Regions from separate parts of the Mesorhizobium sp. CA16 genome, predicted to be linked through region 1. Evidence: riboswitches for the same ligand, from Rfam matches in the RefSeq annotation. Region 1 holds a riboswitch; the other holds the start of a gene.
What was found. A riboswitch is a leader RNA that binds a small molecule or an ion and turns the genes downstream of it on or off. The one in region 1 is predicted to bind cobalamin.
Positions count from the first base shown of each region.

Region 2: another riboswitch for cobalamin. It lies ahead of LB525_RS05975 (CbtB domain-containing protein); the one in region 1 lies ahead of bluB (5,6-dimethylbenzimidazole synthase).

Region 1 is NZ_JAIUHP010000013.1:174,949-179,453, forward strand. It holds gene LB525_RS19205 (pirin family protein) at 1-285, opposite strand, end outside; gene LB525_RS19210 (DUF2277 domain-containing protein) at 295-561, opposite strand; gene LB525_RS19215 (exodeoxyribonuclease VII small subunit) at 755-1,006, opposite strand; gene LB525_RS19220 (histone deacetylase family protein) at 1,010-1,936, opposite strand; cobalamin riboswitch at 2,052-2,230, shown strand; gene bluB (5,6-dimethylbenzimidazole synthase) at 2,273-3,004, shown strand; gene LB525_RS19230 (hypothetical protein) at 3,005-3,988, opposite strand; gene LB525_RS19235 (TetR/AcrR family transcriptional regulator) at 4,120-4,505, opposite strand, start outside.
Region 2 is NZ_JAIUHP010000003.1:36,274-40,778, forward strand. It holds gene LB525_RS05970 (histidine phosphatase family protein) at 560-1,147, opposite strand; adenosylcobalamin (AdoCbl) riboswitch at 1,231-1,380, shown strand; gene LB525_RS05975 (CbtB domain-containing protein) at 1,372-1,581, shown strand; gene LB525_RS05980 (CbtA family protein) at 1,744-2,484, shown strand; gene LB525_RS05985 (hypothetical protein) at 2,737-3,216, shown strand; gene LB525_RS05990 (dienelactone hydrolase family protein) at 3,231-3,878, opposite strand; gene LB525_RS05995 (cation diffusion facilitator family transporter) at 3,953-4,505, opposite strand, start outside.

The DNA.
Region 1 (4,505 bases):
GAGCGAGTCGCGATGCCTGATCCTGCCGTCGAACAGATAGGTGACGGTGGACAGCCCGATATGCGGATGCGGGCGCACGTCGAGCGCATGGCCGGCGCGCAGGATCGCAGGGCCCATGCGGTCGAAGAAGATGAACGGCCCGACCAGGCGGCGCTTTGCCGTCGGCAGGGCGCGGCGCACCTCGAAGCCGCCAATGTCCTTGGCGTTCGGAACGACCATCAGCTCGATCTGGTCGCAGGCGAAGGCATCGCCGGGTTCGGGATCGTTTCCCGGAAAGAAGCTCATGTCGTATCCTCAGGCGAAACGCAGCGCAGACCTGGCCTTCGCCTTGGCAGCTTCTTCCTCGCGGTTGCGCGGCTCCTGGTTGGTTTCGAGCGAATCGATCAATTCGCGCGCGACAGCGGCGATCGCCTCGACGGCATGGTAGAAGGCATGCTCGTTGCGCTTGGACGGCTTGGTCGAGCCGCTCAGCTTGCGCACGAATTGCAGCGCTGCGTCATGCACCTCGTCATTGGTCGCCGGCGGCTCGAAATTGGCCAAGGTCTTGATGTTGCGGCACATGGCTTGAACTCCTTACCTGCTTTCTTTGCCCTTACCCGGTCTGAGATCATCCGCTGAGGTGTTGAGATTCAGGTCAGGCCGAGCCGAAAATGGTGGTTTCCGAGAACCGGAGCGGAGCGTACTTGAAGTACGTGAGCACCGGAAGCGCAGGAAGTTGCCATTTGCAGGCCGGCCTCACCTGAATATCAACACCTCAGTCGGCATCCAGCGGCTCCGTTCCCACTGGCTTGCCGTCGCGCGACAATCTGATCTTCTCGACCTTGTCCTCGGCCGCTTTCAGCAGCCGGTCGCAATGCGCCTTCAGCGCCTCGCCGCGCTCATAGATCTTGATCGACTGGTCGAGCGGGACGTCGCCGCGCTCAAGATCATCGACGATCTTCTCCAACGCGTCGAGCGCCTGTTCGAAGCTCATCGCCTTGACGTCCTCATTGCCTTCCAATGCCATACCCTATCCCTTCATCAGCCGCCCGACATGGGCGGCGACTGAAAATGCCAGTCCCTGCAGATCGTAGCCGCCTTCCAACAGGCTGACGAGCCTGTTGGAGCTATGGCGCCCGGCGCGTTCCATCAATTGCCCGGTCGCCCAGTCGAAATCGTCCTCGGTCAGGTTGATCTCGGCCAACGGGTCGCGATGGTGCGCATCGAAGCCGGCGGAAATGATGATCAGGTCCGGCGCGAACGCGTCGATCGAGGGCAGCACGCGCGACAAGAAGGCGTCGCGGAAGAGATCGCTGCCGGTCTGCGGCGCCAGCGGCGCGTTGACGATATTGCCGGCGCCGGTCTCGCTCTTCGCGCCGGTGCCTGGGTAAAGCGGCATCTGGTGCGTCGAGCAGTAGAGAACCGACGGGTCGTCCCAGAAGATGTCCTGCGTGCCGTTGCCGTGGTGGACATCCCAGTCGACGATGGCGACGCGCTCGGCCTGGTGTTTCTTCTGCGCGTATCGGGCGGCGATCGCCGCCGTGTTGAACAGGCAGAAGCCCATCGCCGTGGTCTTTTCGGCATGATGTCCAGGCGGACGCGCGGCGACGAAGACGTTTGCCGCACGGCCCTCGAAGACGTCGTCCACCGCCGCGTTGGCACCGCCGATCGCCGTCACCACGGCCTGCCAGCTTTTCGGGCTGGCGCTGGTATCGGCGTCGATCGACACGATCCCGCTCTCAGGGATCGCCCCGCGCACGCGCTCAACGAAATCCTGCGGGTGCGCATAGAGGATCGTTTTCTCGTCGCCTTCCGGCGCCTTGACACGGTCGAGCGCCGAAAAAGCCTCGTCGTCGAGCACGCGCTCGATGGCGCGCAGGCGGTCGGGCCGCTCGGGGTGACCGGGCGGCGTGAGGTGTTCGAGGAAGATCGGATGCGTGTAGAGACGGGTGGCCATGGCGCCTAATCTAGGGACCTATGACCGCAATGACCATGTTTGGCAGCCGAATGGCTGGGGAAAATCGCGTCTTGCCGTGTCGCTAACGCCATTGGCGCGGCCCAAGCTTCTCTGTAAGGTCGCGTCGCTGCCAGGTGCCCGCGACGCGGGAGAATCGGGAACACGGTTGAATTCCGTGGCGTGCCCAACACTGTAAGGGGGACCGCGCCGGCAAACGCCACTGTCGAAGACGGGAAGGCGCCGGATGCGGGACGATCCCGAGCCAGAAGACCGGCCCGGCAGACATGGTTTTCCGCTTGGTCAGGCGGGGAACTGCTTGTCGCAAGGGGAAAAGCGATGACGGCAGCAGCGATCGCCGCGAGCGGCGACGACTTTGACCAATTGGCGCGCGACGCGGTCTACCGGGCCATGTTCACCAGGCGCGACGTGCGCAGCCATTTCGTCCCCGACGATCTCGATGACAATGTGCTGGCGCGGCTCATCACCGCCGCGCATCACGCCCCGTCGGTCGGCTATATGCAGCCGTGGAATTTCATCGTCATCCGCGACGCCGAGCGGCGCAGACAAGTGCGCGACCTGTTCCTCGCCGCGCGCGAGCAGGAGTTGCCGGCGATCGACGCGGAACGCCAGGCGCTCTACCGCAAGCTGAAACTCGAGGGCATCTGCGAAAGCGCGCTCAACCTGTGCATCACCTGCGACCGGCAGCGCTCGAAGGACTCGCCTCTCGGGCGTTGGCACAATCCGGAGATGGATCTCTACAGCACTGTCTGCGCGGTGCAGAATTTCTGGCTGGCGGCGCGGGCCGAAGGCGTCGGCGTTGGCTGGGTGAGCATCATCGAAACCGAGGCATTGAAGCGGCTTCTCGCGATCCCGGAGCATGTCACGCCGATCGCCTATCTTTGCGTCGGCCGCGTCTCGGCCTTCGCGCCGAAGCCGGACCTCGAGGCGCATGGCTGGGGCAAGCGCCTGCCGCTGCCCGAACTGGTGATGAGCGAGACGTTTCGCGGCGCCGGCGAGGCGCCGCTTAAATCGGCAATCGCAAAGCTCGGCAGCGCATCAAAGCCATGATCAGGCGGCCCTCGGCGTATCCCAGCGCGAGCCGCCGCCAAAAGAGCCCAGCGCCTTGTCGCGCAGTTCCCTGAATTTGGACGAGGTCTCGGCGAGCCGGCGGTCCCATTCGGGATTGGGCGCCTGGCCTTCGATGGCTTCGAAATAGACCTGCATCAGCGAGGCGATGGCGAAGGGCTCGATGAAGGCTGCCTTGAAGGCCCAGGCAAAGACGATGGCCAGCACGAAGGCCCAGCCGGCAAGCTGGCCCGGCATGACCCACAGAATGGCGGCCGCAGGCGCTAGCATCAACAGGAAGATGACGAAGGACACTCCCCACATGATCGCCGCCAGCCAGACGGCGTTCTTGACCATGTGCTTGCCGTTCTGCGCGTAGAGCACGACGCCTTGCCTTGCCGTCTCGAAAGGCGAGCTCGAATTGATGCGGATGTTGTAGCCGAGGATGATCTCGTCGACATAGGTCAGCGACAGGCGGATCACCGTGTTGATGAAGCTGACGATGCCGCTCAAGCCCGGAACGGGCAGGAAGGCGGCGATGCCGCCGATCAGGCCGGTGATGGCACGGATGGCGCCCTTGACCAGCTGGTCGACGACGAAAAGGATGTTGGCCTCGGCAAAACGCTGGGTGACCACTTCCTTCGCGTAGGCGATCTGGCCCTGGCCGTCGGGGACATCTTGGCCGTCGATCAGATGCACCATGACAGCGATATGGCCCGCTTTCAACACATAGAGGATGTATTCGCGTATCCAGTAGACGGCGATCGAGACGACGCCGAAGCCGACCACGCCACCCCACAGCGCGAAGGACATCGGGCCGTCGGGATCGGTGGAGATGTGGCCGACGCCGTAGCCGACGCTGGCGCCCGTACCGGTCGCCATGATGTAGGCGACCGTGATGCCAAAATAGACGATCATGCGAAAGACGATGAACGGCCATGTCCGCATCATGATCGACACGGATCTGGCGATGCTGAAGTCCCACATGGCCCCGACTCCCCTCACCTTCAGAGTTGGCGGTGGAGGATGCGCTCGCCCCGGCGATTGTCAATCGCGGCAGGGTTGCGCCGGCCCGAAACCGGTGCATAAGCCGGTGGCTCGGTTACCCGAGCGTGCCGTCAAGGCTTCTTTCGCAAGCCTTCGAGCAACTGCTTGAAGGCCGTGATCGCTTTTTTCGAGGTCGCCTCGGGGTCCGTCGAATTGGCGATGCGCTGCGCGGCCTGGCTGCTGGCGCCATTGATCAGCCGTGAGGTCGTCTCGGGATCAAGCTCCGGAACGACCTCGCCCTCTTCCTGCAGCCTGGTCAGATGGTTGGTCATCGAGGCGGTGCAGGCGCTGGCATTCGGCCACTGCGCCGGATCGCCGAGCACCGCCGGGCCATCGCGGAACATGATGCGCTGGATTTCCGGCTCGAGCGCCATCTCGATATAGGTGGTGCATTCGTCGACGAAATGCTGCCAGCGGGTGGGCGCTTTCGAAGCCACCTCGTTCACCCGCACAGCCA
Region 2 (4,505 bases), on a different contig from region 1:
CAGAAGAACAGAATGCTGAATGCACGCCCCTCCAGGAAGCGAATGAGCGGATCATTAAGCTTCCGCTTATTCAGATGACATCCCGGTTCCATAGATTTGGTGACCATGCCCAGTTTGTTCATCGGGAACTGATCTACACCGCCGACATGGAGTATTCACGAGACAAACCCTACGGACGGTGGATCGCAAAGAGGATCCCCCCGAAGCAAGCCGTGCCGAAAAACGAAGATGGGTCACTGATTAACAGTAATTGTCATCGCCTCTACAACGCCACGACAGGCAGAGTCCAGACAATTGTTTTTCAATTTGACAAGACGCTCAAAAGCGACGGGCAGTGGTATCGCTGTAACATTTGGGTTGAATCACCGAATTATAGACCGCTAAAGGCAATTTGTGAGGGGCCCTTTGAGTGGACGAGACGCTGGTTCTATCAGTCCGATATAAAATTACCCGATGTTAAACCGGACTTTTAGCCTCCGGATCGGCGCCGCCTCACCGTCGCGTCGACCGTTTCCCTGACCGTCTGCTGGCTGCGTATCGTGCCGTTCGCGCGCGGGGGCTAATAGTCCCCGACTGTTCGGCCGGCGACCACGCCGCTCGCGCGCAGCACCCAGCGGCGGCCGTCGCTGCGGAACTCGGTGAGCGACAGCGGCTCGATGTCGATCTTCCAGACCGAGGAAAGCGGCGCGCCGAGCACATGCGCCATGGCGGCGCGGATCGGCATGGCATGCGTCACCGCGACGGTGTGACCGCTTTCGCCGGCCAGCCGCTCCATCAGCGCAGCACCCCGCCGGGCGACGTCGGCGAGCGATTCACCGCCATGGGGCGCCGCGTCTGTACCGGCGAACCAGGCCGCCATACCTTCGGGATCCTCGGCCTGCACCTCTTCGAAACCTTTGCCGGCCCAGCGCGCGAAATCCTGCTCGGCAAGCAGCGGCTCGACCGTCGCGTCAAGGCCGAGCGCCTCCGCCGTCCGCCGCGCGGCCAGCGCCGGGCTTGTCCAGATACGGTCGGCGCGACGCAGCGAAGCGGCCAGCGCGCCGGCGCGATCGAGGGCGCGCGGCTCCGGCGGCTCATCATTCGGAAAGCGGCCCTTGCGCATCCCGGGCGTCGCTCCGCTTGCGATCATCGTCAGGCGGACAAGCATGAAAAACTCCGTGGCACAGCGAAAAACAGGCCTCACGAAGCCGTGCCGCCATTACATGTCGTTGACAGGCGAACGAAGTACTGACAAGTGTCTTAATGCTATACGGGATTGGAAGCCGGTGCGAGTCCGGCACGGTCGCGCCACTGTGATCGGCACCAGCCGAAAGTCAGGCCTTATTCCGCAGCACTCGATCAACGGGACGCAGTATCCCAAGGGAGGTCAATATGTCCGACACCACCTTCGCCCCCAGCTACGGCCCGGTTGCGATTCCGGTCCGCGAGCTTCTGCCCTGGGCCATCCTCGGCGGGCTGCTTTTGATGCTGGCGATCTATTTCGTCGGCGCGGAAGAAGGCGCCACCTCGCTGATCCGCGGCACCTATGTGCACGAATTCGTGCATGACGGCCGCCACCTGCTCGGCTTCCCCTGCCACTAAAGCGGTTCGGCATCGCTGAACCCGCTTTCGATTCTGATCCAACGCAATTCCGGACGGAAAACCGCTGCGCACTTTTCCTGGAATTGCTTGGTTGGCTTAACGCAATTCCGGACGGAAAACCGCTACGCACTTTTCCTGGAATTGCTTGGAGGGATTGGTGACATGGTTGGAAAACTTTTGCTGCGCGGCATGGTTGTCGGGCTGGTCGCCGGGATTTTGGCGTTCGCCTTCGCCCGCGTCTATGGCGAGCCGCAGGTCGACAAGGCGATCGCCTTCGAGGAACAGCAGGCCCAGGCCGCCGGCGAGGCGCCGGAGCCCGAGATGGTCAGCCGCGCCACGCAGGCCGGCATCGGCCTGGCGACCGGCGTGCTGATCTATGGCGCCGCGCTTGGCGGGCTGTTCTCGCTGGTCTTCGCCTACGCCTATGGCCGGCTAGGCTCGCTCGGACCGCGCGGCACCTCGGCGCTGCTGGCGTTGCTCGGCTTCCTGGCCGTGATCGTGGTGCCCGGCCTCAAATATCCGGCCAACCCGCCCGCGGTCGGCAACGCCGAGACCATCGGCTACCGCACCGAGTTGTTCTTCATCATGATTGTCGTCTCGATCGCGGCGATGGTGGCGGCGGTCGGCCTGGCGCAGCGGCTGTGGAAGCGGCTCGGCGCCTGGAACGCCTCGATCGTCGCGGGCCTCGCCTTCCTCGTCGTCTTCGCTTTGGTGAAGGCGGCGCTGCCCGACATCAACGAGGTGCCGGAGAACTTCTCGGCGACGGTGCTGTGGCAATTCCGCGTCGCCTCGCTCGGCATCCAGCTGGTGCTGTGGACCGTCGTCGGGCTCGGCTTCGGCGCGGTTGCCGAACGCGTGGTCGCGGTGCGCGACCAGCGCAGCCCGGCACGCCGCTACGCCTGAAATCCGATGCGTTGGCCGCCACGGTTCTGCGCCCTGGCGGCCAAAGCGGCTCAACGGTCTGTACGACCGCAGAGCCACTTTGGCCTTTCGTTTTCTCGCAATTCCGGACGGAAAACCGCCGCACACTTTTCCTGGAATTGCTCGGTTGCGGCGCTGCTCGCATTTCTGGCCGCCACATCCGCGCAAGCGCATGGCGGATCCTCGGCCCCGCCTCCTCCCGGCATCCAGATCCCCAGCCTGACCCACGGCCAGATGGCCGTCATCGCGCGCTATCGCGGCGAGATCCTCGACCTCGCCCAGCGCCAGACCGCGACCGACCCGACCTTCCGCCGCCTCTACAATCACGGCAATCTGCAATTCACCTATTGCCTCTGGGGCCTGATGCCGGGCAGCCTCGGCGACGAGGAAAGCCCGTTCAACGAATGCAGCCACGCCTATCTCGCCACCGCCAAGGCGCTGCTCGCCCATATGGCGATGATGCCCGCGGCCGGGCGCGAGGCGAAGGCGCTGATCTCGGACATCGATGCCGAGATGGTGCGTAGCGGCGCGTCGTGGATCCTGTGCCAGTATAGCGGCGAGGCCTTCAGCACCGGCGCGGTCGTCGAGCCCAGATGGCGCGACATCTTCTTCCACTTGCCGAGCCTTGCGGTGATCCTCGCCATGGTGGCGGCGTTCGGCGCCGCCGCATGGTCGATTTTCCGTTCACCCGCTCCGCGAGCCGGCGCTGCTTAGAACGGTTCAGCGTTTCACGGAATCACCGAACCGCTCCCGGTCTTGCGTGCGATCGTTTTCAGGAAAGCCTGAACGCGCAACCATGTCAGCTCGGCTGCGGACGCATCGTAATCCGGCAGCGCTTGATCGGTGTAGAAATGGCCGATCCCCGGATAGGTGAAAATTTCTGCCCTGACGTGGCAGCGCTTCGCCGACGCCGACCAGTCGGCAACTTGTTCTGGCTGAGCAAATGCATCTGGGTCGGCGACGTGGACCGCGACCGGGACGTGTCGGCGAACATTGCTGGGAATATCAGCAAGGCCATGCAGCAGCACAATGCCGGCGGCAGCGACTCGTTCTGACCAAACGGCACTGATCACGCCAGCTCCCATGGAATGGCCAGCGAGCACCGCGTCTGGAGAAGTCTGGAGGAGCGCCACCCTGGCGCGGTCGCAGATGGTTTCCCACCCAACATGGCTCATCAAGTCAAGCCCGTCGTCGACCGATGTCGCAGTCAGCCCTGCGTAGAGGTCCGGCGTCACAACATCGTACCCCGTGTTTCGCATGCGCTCAGCAGCTTGATGCTCCACCGCCCGAAGGCCCAGCGCCGAGTGAAAGAGTACAATAGCAGCCATCCGCTTTCCCTTCGGCGTCGCCTGGCCGATCGCGTTGAGCTCGGGCAATGATCGTCTCTTATCCGGCTTATCGAATCCCCACCACCAGCCATGCCCTTTCCGAAGCCTGCGCCGTCACCCTATCATCCATGCGCGCGCTCGTGATGGTGACCTTGCGGTTCGGCCATGGCGAAGGGCAAATCCTCGGTGTCGGGACCGGCCGCCAGTTGCAGCCTGGCGCTGAATTCATGCGGTTCGGTCGGCGCGACCAGGCTCTGCAGATAATGATGGTCGCCGCCGACCGGAGACAGCGGCAGGCTTTCGACCGCACCGTCCGCCCTTTCAATAGCGACGTTCGCCCGCAGGCCCTCGGCGTGACGCGACAGGCGCAGCCGCATGCGCTCGCCCTGCGGCGTGTCGACGATTTCGAGCAGCCCGCTGGCTAGCTTGCCGTCGACAAGGAACGGATCCGGCGCATGATGGTGGCCGGCCTCCGTCTCCAACTCGGCAAAGTGCACCGTGGCGACGTCGAGCGCCGGGATGTGCGCGAAGAGCTCGGCCTTGAGCGATGCGGCGATGTTGTTCGCGGCGGCAAGCAGCAGGCCGTCATTGACGGCGATCGTAACATCGACATGCAGCTTGTGGCCGAGCCAACGGGCCTTGACGTCGGCTACCTTCTCGATCCCGGCGACATGG